2 regions of the Micrococcus sp. FDAARGOS_333 genome follow, and region 1 is predicted to be linked to the other one. Evidence: riboswitches for the same ligand, from Rfam matches in the RefSeq annotation. Region 1 holds a riboswitch; the other holds the start of a gene.

Region 1 (5,810 bases):
ACTCCACGATGTTCATGGCGAGGAACACGCGGCGGCCGATGCCCAGGCCCAGTGGGATGGTGATCCCCGGTGCGGTGAACTTCAGCGGCGCCTCGATCAGAGAGATGCCGGTGAGCAGGCCCAGCCACAGGCCCGGGACCAGCAGCAGAACCGCACGTCCGCCGCGCGGTCCGCCGGCCGTGTCCGCGAACAGGCGGCGGACACCGGACCGGGTGAGGGACTCTGCACTCATGCCCGGAATCCTACGCCTGCCACACAGGCCCCCGGGTCTCAGGCCCGGCCACTCACGCGGGCCCGCAGCACCAGCACCACGAGGATCCCGCACGCGTAGAGCCCGCCCATGACCCACCAGCCGACCGTGAAGTGCCCGGTGGCCCCGAGCACGGCGCCCATGACGATCGGCCCGAGCGAGAACCCGGCGAACATGCCCATGGAGTTCACGCCAGAGGCGGCGCCGATCTGCTCCCGCGGCACGAGGGTCAGCAGGAAGGCGTTGAGCACCACGTTCGTGCCGAGCGCGGAGATGCCGTGCATGGCCGCGGCCGCCCACACGAGGGCCGGCTGGTGCAGCGTGCCGGCCAGCACGAGCAGCACGGTGGAGCCGATCGCCCCGAGCCCGATGATCATCAGCAGCGTGGTCGGCCGGCCCCCGGCGTCCATGCGCCGTCCCCACATCACGCGGGACACCACCCCGACCACGCCCGCCACGGCCACCGCCATGCCTGCGGCGGTCACGCCGAAGCTGACCTCGCGCACCGCGAACAGCGCCAGGTACACGTTGGTGCTCTGCGTGCCGAGGCCGTTCAGGAACGCGATCGCCGCCGTCAGCCACACTTCGGCCGGCAGCCGCTCCGCGGCGCGCGTCGTTCCCCGGCCCGCCGACGACGTCGTCGCCTTCACCGCGTCTGGCGCCCTCGCCTTCTCCGCGGCGTCCGGGCGCCCTTGGCGACGGCGGCCCCTCACCTTCCTCCCGGAGGCCTCGCCTTCCGACGGGGCGGCGCCCGCGGCGCGGCCGAGGACGACCTCGGCGATGACCCACAGCAGCAGCGCCACGCAGGCCGCGCCAAGGGCGGCACCGGTCCAGCCGAAGGCCAGGGCCACGGCCGGGAAGAACAGTCCGGCGAACAGCTGGGAGGCCTGCACGCCGGACTGCTTCACACCGATCCAGCTGGTCTTCCGCCCCGGTGGGGCCTCGGCCAGGATGATGCGGTTGGTGGTCGGGTTGGCGATCGCCTGGGTCGGGCCCACGAGGGCGGCGGCCACGAGGAGCAGGGCGTACTGCTGGGCGAAGGCGGCCACCACGAGGGCCAGGGCGGAGCCGCCGTAGACGATCGCCACCTGGGCGCGGACGGACAGCCGGTCTGCCAGGCGGCCGAGCCAGAGCGAGGTGACGGCGGCCGAGACGAACACGACTGAGACGATGGTGCCGAGCAGGCCGTCGTCGATGCCCAGGCGCTCGAGCACCAGGGCCGAGGAGGCGGAGACGCCGTAGTTGAACAGCGGCCCGGCCGCCATGATGCTGACCAGGACGAACAGCAGTCCCCCACCGCGGCGCCGCCCGGCGGCACCGGCACCGGACTGCCGAGCATCCTCCCGGCCGGCACCCTTCCGCCGGGCGCCCTCCCGACGAGGCTCCGTTCGAGGGACCGCAGGCTTCTGGCTCTCCGCCCGGTTCCGTTCAGCGTGCACGGAGCGGTTCAGCCTTTGCGGGCACCGGGGTCGTCGTCCACGTCCCGGACGACGTGGTCCTCGAGCTCGGTGCCCCGGCGCAGATCGGCGTGGGTGGCGGCGTCGGTCTCGGCGGGAGCCACAGCCTCGGCGACCGGCTGCACGGGGGTGTCGGGCGAGGAGGCCACGGCCTCCTGCTCGGCGGCCATCCAGTCCTTCTGCGCGTCCATGCGGTGCTCCTCCGCCTGCGCGGCCATCCGCTCCTTCTCCGGGTGCGGCGCCTGCCCCTCGGCACCGCCGGTGGCGGCCACGCGCTCCTTCTCCGCGGCCTCCGCCACGGCCTTGTCCTTCGCCTTCTGCTCCTTCTGCCGCCGCTGCAGCAGCTTCGGCAGGTGGAACCGCTCCATGCCCTTCAGGTCCGCGGCGATGAACACGTTGAGCCACCTGGCGTGCGGGTCCGCGTCGATGAGGATCGCCTTGACCAGGAGGGTGGCGGGCAGGGCGAGGATCGCGCCGAGCGGGCCCAGGACCCAGGCCCAGAAGAGCAGGGAGATGAAGGAGACGGTGGGGATGACGCCCACGGCGTCTCCGGCGACCTTCGGCTGGATGATGGACTGCAGCACGAAGTTCAGCACGGAGTAGCTGATGACCACGGCGAAGAAGGCCGGCCAGCCGCCCTCCACCAGGCCGAGCAGGGCCGGCGGGATCAGGCCGATCACGAAGCCGATGTTCGGGATGTAGTTGGTGAGGAAGCTGAACACACCCCACACCAGGGCCAGCGGGACGCCGATGATCACGAGGGCCACCACGTCCAGGATGGCCACGATGAGGCCGAACACGGTGGTCACCAACCAGTAGCGGCGCACGCCCTGAGCGAAGGCGATCAGCGCGTCACCGAGTTCGTCCCGGGCGGTGTTGAGCAGGTGCACGCGGCGCTCGACGCCCATGGAGTCCATGGCCAGGAAGAACATGGACATCACCACGGTCAGCAGCAGGCCGAACACGGCCCACGTGTTCGTGGCGATGGCGGTCAGCGTGGACACCGCGGCGCCGGAGACGTCTTTCCAGTCGATCCCGTTCACCTGCTGCTGGACGGCCTCCGGAGACAGGCCCCACGCGATCAGCTGGTCGCTGACGTCCACGACCAGCGCCTGCACCTCGCCGGTGTACTGCGGCAGGGCGTCCACGAGCTCGAGGATGGACCAGAACAGCAGGCCCACGAACGCGCAGAACACCGCCGCCACCAGCAGCACGGACACGGTGGCCCCGAACACCGGGTGGAGGCCGCGGCGGGTCAGCCACGCCTGCACCGGGTAGACCACCACCACGAAGTTCAGGCCGAGGAAGACCGGGGCGATGATCTGGGACAGGCCCTGCACGAACTCCACCGTGATGACCAGGCCGGCGGCGATGAGCACCAGCACCAGCATCCGCGGCCAGAGCCGGTGGGGGCGGGAGGTGTTCCACTCGGACTCGATGGATCGGATCCTCTGCCGACGCGCACGGTCGCCCGCCGGGTGGGATGCGCCCGGCACGCGGTGGTCGTGCGCCGCGTCGTCGCGCGCGCTGAAAGTGGCCTCGTTCACGTCAGGCAGTGTACGGGGCGAGGCAGACGCGCCAGGCGAGGGAGCCGTCGTCGTGCCTCAGGATGACGGGCGCACCGCGCCCGGTCTCCTTCCCGACGACGGCCCGTGACCGGCATTTCCCGCCGCACCGCCGGTGCCGGTAGGGTGGGGCGCACATCGACAGGGGAGCGCCCGCACGGGGCGCTGAGAGTGCGCCCGATGCGCAGACCCTCGAACCTGCTCCGGCTCGCACCGGCGGAGGAAGTCGAGAACCTCTCAACCCGGATGCTCCGCGCCCCGTCCGGGTGTGGGCGTCCGGGCCCCTCCGCACCACAGGAGGCCGAGACAGACGATGTCCCACACCACTGCCCGTTCCCGCACGGCCGCCTTCGGCCTGTCCGCCCTGGCCGTCCTGGCCCTGTCCGCCTGCTCCGTGGCGGACCAGACCGGCGGGGGATCCTCCGAGGAGCAGGGCTCGGACGCCCCGAAGAAGACGGTCACCATCATGACCCACGACTCCTTCGAGCCCCCGAAGGAGCTGCTGGAGAAGTTCACCGAGGAGACCGGCTACGAGCTGAAGACCACCGCCCCCGGCGACGCCGGCACCGTGGTCAACCAGCTGCTGCTGGCGAAGGACTCCCCCACCGTGGACGGCGTCTACGGCGTGGAGGACCACTCCACCCACACCCTCGTGGACGGCGGCGTCCTGGCGGATGTGACGCCGGAGGGCCTGCCGGAGTCGGCGAAGGACCGCGTGGTGGAGGGCAAGATGATCCCGATCGACCAGGGCCAGGTCTGCGTCAACGTGGACCACGAGTGGTTCGAGGACAAGGGCATGGACGAGCCGCAGGGACTCGACGACCTCACGAAGCCGGAGTACGCCGAGCTGCTCGTGGTCACCGACCCGGTCACCTCCTCCCCCGGCCTGGCCTTCCTGGCCGCCACCGTGGAGGCCGAGGGCGAGGACGGCTGGCAGGACTGGTGGACGAAGGCCCTGGACGGCGGCACCAAGGTGGCCTCCTCCTGGTCCGACGCCTACTACACCGACTTCTCCGGCGGTGACGGCGAGGGCGACTTCCCGCTCGTGCTCTCCTACTCCTCCTCCCCCGCCTACGCGCCGACCACCGGCAACGTGGAGGGCACCTGCACCCCGCAGACCGAGTTCGCCGGTGTGGTCGAGGGCGCGCAGAACCCGGAGGGCGCCCAGGCGTTCATCGAGTTCATGCTGTCCGAGGAGTTCCAGGAGGCGTTCCCGGAGTCCATGTACATGTACCCGATCGACGAGTCCGTCGAGCTGCCCGAGGAGTGGGCGGAGAACGCGCAGATGGCGGAGGACCCCATCACCCCGGACCCGAAGGCCGTGGCCGAGCACCGCGAGCAGTGGCTGAAGGACTTCACCGCCCTGCGCGAGGACCGTTGAGCACGTGAGCCTGCCGTCCGTCCTTCAGCGGCGGCCGCGCGCCCGGCCGTCCGGCGACGGGCTGGGCGCCTGGTGGCTGCTGGCCGCCGTCCTGCCGCTGACCTTCCTCGCGGTCTTCTTCCTGTGGCCGGTCGGCGCGATGTTCCTGCGGGGCGTCACCGCGGACGGCGCCCTGGACCTCACCGCCTTCGGCGAGGTCCTCGGCCGCGAGCGCACCTGGCGGATCCTCGGCCACACCCTGGGCATGGCGGCGGCCGGTGCGGCCCTCTCCCTGGCCGTGGGCCTGCCGGCGGCCTTTGTGCTCTACCGGCGCACGTTCCCGGGCAGGGACGCGCTGCGTGCCGTGGTGACGGTGCCGTTCGTGCTGCCCACCGTGGTGGTGGGCGTGGCCTTCCGCGCCCTGCTGGCCCCGGGCGGGCCGCTCGGGTTCCTCGGCCTGGACCAGACCACCACGGCGGTGGTGCTGGCCATGGTGTTCTTCAACGTCTCCGTGGTGGTCCGCCAGGTCGGCGGGCTGTGGTCCGTGCTGGACCCGCGGCAGGCGGAGGCGGCGGCCTCGCTCGGGGCGTCCCCGTGGCGGGTGTTCCGCACGGTCACGCTGCCGCAGCTGGGCCCGGCGATCGCCTCGGCGGGCTCGCTGGTGTTCCTGTTCTGCTGCTCGGCGTTCGGGATCGTCCAGACGCTCGGCCGCCCCGGGGTGGGCACCCTGGAGACGGAGATCTGGGTGCAGACCTCGGTCTACCTGGACCTGCGGGTGGCCGCCGTGTTCTCCGTGCTGCAGCTGCTGGTGGTGCTGGCGGCCATCGGGCTGTCCTCCGCCGCCTCCGCCAGGACCGTGCGTGCGCTGCGCATCCGGGACGCGTACGCGGTGCCGCTGGGACGGCGTGACTGGGCGCCGGCGCTGGTCACCGCCCTGGCGGCCACGCTGATCCTGCTGCCGCTGGGTTCGCTGCTGGTCCGCTCGTTCCACTCGAGCGAGGGCTGGGGGCTGCGGAACTACCGGCTGCTCGCGGAGAGCTCGGGCGCCGGGTTCGCCGGCGGCACCACGGTGCTGCAGGCGCTGGAGCACTCGGTGAAGATCGCCGGGGACGCCACCGTGTTCACCCTGCTGGCCGGCATTCCGCTGGCCCTGCTACTGACCCGCCCGTTCCACTCCG
Region 2 (5,810 bases), 1.3 Mb from region 1:
ATCATGCCCCGCATCCCTCCGCTGTCCCTGTTCCCGGACGAGCGCTTCCCCGGTGCCCCGCAGGTGGAGAACGAGGACGACACCGCCGCCTCCGACCCGCGACCGCTGCTGTCCCGTGCCTGGCACGCCGCCCGCCGCCGCGCCGACGAGGTGGGAGTGCGGGAGGTCGCCCGCACCGGCGCCTCGAACGTGCTGGAGATGTGGCTGGGCATCCTGCCGGTGATCATGGCCATCGGCACCGCCGCCGTGCTGGTCGCCGAGCACACCCCGCTGTTCACCTGGCTCGGCGCCCCGTTCATCCCGGTGCTGGAGCTCATGGGCGTCCCGGAGGCCGAGGCGGCCTCGCAGGCCCTGTTCATCGGCTTCGCGGACATGCTCCTGCCGGCGGTCATCGTCTCGGACGTGACCGCGGAGATGACCCGCTTCATCATCGGTGCCCTGTCCGTGTCCCAGCTGATCTACATGTCCGAGGTCGGTGGCCTGCTGCTGGGCTCGGCCATCCCCGTCCGCTTCCACCACCTGGTCTCGATCTTCCTGCTGCGCACCGTGATCTGCCTGCCGGTGATCGTGGGCATGGCGCACCTGCTGTACTGAGCCAGGTCAGAGGCAGCGGCCCCGCAGAACGACGCCGGCCGGTCGCCTTCCGCAGAAGGCCACCGGCCGGCGTCGGACGTCAGGAGGGCGGCGGCCGCGCAGGACTGTACCGCCGGCCCGGAGCCGGACTCGCGGCTCAGGCGTCGGCCGCGGTGCGCACGGTGGGCTCGGGCAGGTAGACGCTGCCACCGGCGGCCCTGAACTCCGCGGCCTTGGCGGCCATGCCCTCCGCGGCGATGCGCGCCTGCTCGTCGGCTCCGCCGAACTCGGAGCGGATGTCCTGGCTGATCCGCATGGAGCAGAACTTCGGCCCGCACATGGAGCAGAAGTGGGCGGTCTTCGCCGGTTCGGCCGGGAGGGTCTCGTCGTGGAACTCCTCGGCCAGCTGCGGATCCAGGGAAAGGCCGAACTGGTCGCGCCAGCGGAACTCGAAGCGGGCCTTGGACAGGGCGTCGTCCCGGTCCCGGGCGCCGGGGTGGCCCTTGGCCACGTCCGCGGCGTGCGCGGCGATCTTGTAGGTGATCACGCCGGTCTTCACGTCGTCCCGGTTCGGCAGGCCCAGGTGCTCCTTCGGTGTGACGTAGCAGAGCATCGCGGTGCCGTAGCGGGCGATCTCGGTGGCGCCGATGGCGGAGGTGATGTGGTCGTACGCCGGGGCGATGTCCGTGACGAGGGGGCCGAGCGTGTAGAACGGGGCCCCGTGGCAGAGCTCCTGCTGCCGCTCCACGTTCTCCCGCACCAGGTGCAGCGGGATGTGGCCTGGACCCTCCACCATCACCTGCACGTCGTGCGCCCAGGCCCGCTCCGTCAGCTCGGCGAGCGTATCGAGTTCGGCGAACTGGGCGGCGTCGTTGGCATCCGCCACGGAGCCCGGCCGCAGGCCGTCGCCCAGGGAGAAGGCGACGTCATAGCGGGCGAAGATCTCGCAGAGTTCGTCGAAGTGCGTGTAGAGGAAGTTCTCCTCGTGGTGGCCCAGGCACCAGCCGGCCATGATCGAGCCGCCGCGGGAGACGATGCCGGTCACGCGGTCCGCGGAGAGCGGCACGTGGCGCAGCAGCACGCCGGCGTGGACGGTCATGTAGTCCACGCCCTGTTCGCACTGCTCGATCACGGTGTCCCGGAAGATCTCCCAGGTCAGGGCCTGGTGGTCGCCGCCGACCTTCTCGAGGGCCTGGTAGATCGGGACGGTGCCGATGGGCACGGGCGAGTTGCGCAGGATCCACTCGCGGGTGGTGTGGATGTCGTCCCCGGTGGACAGGTCCATCACGGTGTCCGCGCCCCAGCGGGTGGCCCACTGCAGCTTGGAGACCTCCTCGGCGATCGAGCTGGTGACCGCCGAGTTGCCGATGTTCGCGTTGACCTTCACGGCGAACGCCTTGCCGATGATCATCGGCTCGGACTCCGGGTGGTTCACGTTCGCCGGGATGATGGCCCGGCCGGCCGCGACCTCGGAGCGCACGAGCTCCACATCCACGCCCTCGCGCAGGGCGACGTAGCGCATCTCCGGGGTGATCTCGCCGCGGCGGGCGTAGTGCATCTGGGTGACGCGCGTGCCCTCCTTGGCGCGCAGAGGGGCCCGGCGGGCGCCCCGCCACTCCTGGGTGGACGCGCCGCGGCGGACGGCCGAGCGGCCGTCGTCGAGCAGGTCGCGCTCACGTCCGGTGTACTCCTCCACGTCACCGCGAGCCCGGATCCAGTCCGCGCGCTGCGGGGGCAGGCCCTGCTCCGGGTCGCAGCCCGGGCCCATCGTGCGGTAGACCCGCAGGGGCTCGTTCGGGGTGCCGTCCGGGGAATCGTCCTGGGTGATCTCGGTGACGGGGACGCGGATGCCGTGCTCGGCGTCCTCGAGGTGGGCGAGACGGTGGGTGCGGTAGTTCTCGGGCGCGGACATGCGCCATCACTCTCCTTCTTCCTTCGCCGGCATGATCCGGACAGGTTCAGACGGTTGTCAGGCGGCGTCAGCCTGATCTCAGTCCCGTGCCGTGGGACTCCCGTGGGGGTGCCCTGGACACTACCACAGTCTGTGGCGCGCGTCTCATCCAACCGGCTAGGGTGCGTGGCGACGACGAAGGGAGACAGGCAGATGACGGAGGAGAGGGGCGCCCTCACAGCGGCCGCAGCGCGCGCACGGGCCGTGCCGCGGGTGCTGAGCATCGCCGGATCGGACAGCGGCGGCGGCGCCGGGATCCAGGCGGACGTGAAGACGATCGCCGCCTGGGGCGGGTACGGGATGACCGTGGTGACGGCCGTGACGGCGCAGAACACACAGGGGGTGCAGGCGGTGCACCCGCTGCCGCTGGAGGCGGTGCAGGACCAGCTGGACGCGGTCGGGGCGGACATCGCGGTGGATGCAGTGAAGGTCGGCATGCTCGGCTCGCCGGCGGTGATGGAGGTGGTCTCCGCGTGGCTGGAGGGCTGCGCGGCCCCGGTGGTGCTGGATCCGGTGATGGTCGCCAGCAGCGGGGACAGCCTCACCGCCGCGGACGCCGCCGCGTGGGAACGTCTCCTGGGCGCTGCCGACCTGGTGACACCGAACCTGCCGGAGCTGGAGGTTCTGACGGAGCGGACGCTCCCGGACTGGGAGGGCGCGCTGGCGGCCGCCGGAGAGCTGGCGGCACGGCACGCGGTGACCGTGCTGGTCAAGGGCGGCCATCTGGACCCGGACGAGTATCCGGACGGCGTGCCGGACGCCCTGGTCGCGGCGGAGGAGGAGGCCGTCGTCGTGACGGGGTCCTGGCAGCGCGTGCGGTCCACGCACGGGACCGGCTGCACCCTGGCCTCCGCGCTGGCCACACTCGCCGGCGCCGGGCTCGGCTGGGAGGAGGCGCTGCGGCAGGCCAAGCCGTGGCTGGCCGAGGCGATGCGCCGCGGTGAGGCGCTCGCGGTCGGCCAGGCGGAGCTGCCCGGCTGGCACGGTCCGGTGGACCACGGATGGCGGGAGCGCGAGCAATCGGCCCCGTCACGTACCTGGTGAGAACACGCGCCTGTCACCGCGCTCACGGGGCTGACACGGGCCAGTACTCGCCAGTTCGTGGGACAGCACGAGGTGCCCGGGCGCGCCACCGCCTGAGAACGAGAGGAGCCGGGTCCTCGCATCGCTGCGTGGACCCGGCTCGACGTCGGTGAGTGCCCCCGGCAGGAATCGAACCTGCGGCCTTTGGTACCGGAAACCAACGCTCTATCCCCTGAGCTACGGAGGCGGGGGTCGGCGCGCGTCACCAGGACGCGGCGGACTCGACAACACTACACCATCGCCTGGCGCAGCGCCCGTGCCGCAGCCTCCGGGTCCTCGGCCTGGGTGATCGCGCGGACCACCACGATCCGCTCGGCCCCGGCCGCGCGCACCTGGGGCACCTGTGGCACATCGATGCCGCCGATGGCGAAGAACGGAGACGGCTTCCCGCCGCCGGCGGCGATCTCCGCGCTCCGGGTCGCGGCGTACTGCGGCAGGCGAAGCCCCGCGGCGGGGCGGCCGGGCTTGGTGGGGGTCTCCCAGATCGGACCGGTGCAGAAGTAGTCCAGCCCCCCGTCGGCCAGGGCGGCGTCCACCTGCTCCGGGGTGTGACAGGACCGGCCCAACACCACGTCCGGGCCGAGCACGGCACGGGCCTGCTGCGTGGTCAGGTCCGTCTGACCCACATGGAAGACATCCACGCCAGCCAGCAGCGCCACGTCCGCGCGGTCATTGGCGGCCACCAGGACGCTGTGGGCCTCGGCGGCCTCGCGCACCAGGGCCAGCGCCTGCAGCTCCACCGCCACGGGCACCTGTTTGTCCCGCACCTGCAGGATGTCCACCCCGCCGGCGAACACCGCGCGGCAGAACGTGGAGAAGCGGTCCTTCTCCAGTCCGCCTCCGGCGTCCAGGAAACGAGCCAGATCCGTGCACAGGTACAGGCGGGCGTCGGCGAGGCGGTCACGCAGCGCGGCGGGATCGGTATGGGACATGCCACCACTGTGGCAGACTGGGTGCCGTTCCATGGGAGCCCGGGCCGAGACCGCCGGGCTGAGAGGGCCACACGGCCGGGACCGCCCCACCGGGCTTCCCGCGGCAGGCCGACCATCTGACTCGATGCGGATCATGCCGCCGTGGGGAGGAGACCGAGGGGATGCGTGTCCTCGTCGCCGGTGCCGGGATCATCGGCCTGACCACCGCCGTGGGCCTGCGTGCCGCCGGGCACGCCGTCCAGCTCGTGGCCCCCGAACTCTCCGCTGTCCTCGCCGGGCCGGCTCCGGACCCATCCCGGCTGAGAGTCGCCGGGGCCACACATGCCGCCGCCGGAATGCTCGCCCCGGTGGCTGAGACCCAGCACGGCCAGGACGCGCTCGGCCCGCTGCTGCGCCGGGCTTGGGCCGGCTGGCCGGCACTGATCGAGCTGCTCACCGCCGCCGGCGCGGGCTCCACCGGGCATCGCACCGAGGGCTCCTGGATCGTGGCCGCGGACGCCGCAGACCGGGACGCCTGGGCCCACCTGCTCGCCCGCACCGGTCCCGACGACGGCCGCCTCACCCCCCTCACGGCCCGCGCCCTCCGCTCGGCCTCACCCGCCCTCGCCCCGGGACTCGCCGGCGGCTGGGACGCTCCGGACGACCACCAGGTGGACCCGCGGGCGCTCGCCGCGACCCTGCTGCGTGCCCTGCTCCGCCCCGCATGCGACGTCCTGCCCGCGCCGTCGGCCCGACTCACCGCCGGACAGGTGACCGAGGCGGTGCAGGAGGAGGAGCACGTGCGAGTCCGGATCCGGCCGGCCGGTGACGGCGGGGTGCAGGGTGACGCGCCAGGCGAGTCCGTCCCCACGGCCGATGCCGGCCGGCGCCCCGAGGCGGTCGGCGAGGCGGAGGCCACGGCCGACGTCGCGGTCCTGGCCGCCGGGCTCGGCCACGGTCAGATCGCAGGGGACCCCGCCGCGACCCCGCTGCCACTGCGCCCGGTCCACGGGGACGTGCTGCGTCTGCGTGTGCCGGCCGACCAGCTGCTGCCGGGCGAGGACCACCTGTTCGACCGCACCGTCCGCGGGCTCGTCCACGGCCGGCAGGTGTACCTCGTGCCACGGACGGACGGCACGCTGGTGGTCGGCGCCACCGCCCGGGAGGACCGGCTGGCCGGCACCCGTGCCGGCGGCGTGCTGGACCTGCTGCAGGACGCCTGCACCCTGGTGCCCGCCCTGCGGGACTGCGAGCTGCACCAGGTGCACACGGCCGCGCGCCCCGGCACCCCG

What was found. Region 1 has a riboswitch for thiamine pyrophosphate ahead of CEQ11_RS11895 (thiamine ABC transporter substrate binding subunit). Riboswitches for the same ligand answer to the same signal wherever they lie in the genome.
Region 2: it holds a riboswitch for thiamine pyrophosphate, as region 1 does, so the genes downstream of both, thiC (phosphomethylpyrimidine synthase ThiC) here and CEQ11_RS11895 (thiamine ABC transporter substrate binding subunit) in region 1, are expected to answer to the same signal.

What each region holds. Positions count from the first base shown of each region.
Region 1 is NZ_NJFJ02000001.1:2,666,884-2,672,693, forward strand. It holds gene CEQ11_RS11880 (hypothetical protein) at 1-232, opposite strand, end outside; gene CEQ11_RS11885 (MFS transporter) at 271-1,515, opposite strand; gene CEQ11_RS11890 (AI-2E family transporter) at 1,698-3,254, opposite strand; TPP riboswitch at 3,406-3,514, shown strand; gene CEQ11_RS11895 (thiamine ABC transporter substrate binding subunit) at 3,586-4,653, shown strand; gene CEQ11_RS11900 (iron ABC transporter permease) at 4,664-5,810, shown strand, end outside.
Region 2 is NZ_NJFJ02000001.1:1,369,971-1,375,780, forward strand. It holds gene CEQ11_RS06135 (YjiH family protein) at 1-594, shown strand, start outside; gene thiC (phosphomethylpyrimidine synthase ThiC) at 731-2,485, opposite strand; TPP riboswitch at 2,487-2,599, opposite strand; gene thiD (bifunctional hydroxymethylpyrimidine kinase/phosphomethylpyrimidine kinase) at 2,678-3,568, shown strand; tRNA gene CEQ11_RS06150 (tRNA-Arg) at 3,722-3,794, opposite strand; gene thiE (thiamine phosphate synthase) at 3,838-4,539, opposite strand; gene CEQ11_RS06160 (FAD-dependent oxidoreductase) at 4,701-5,810, shown strand, end outside.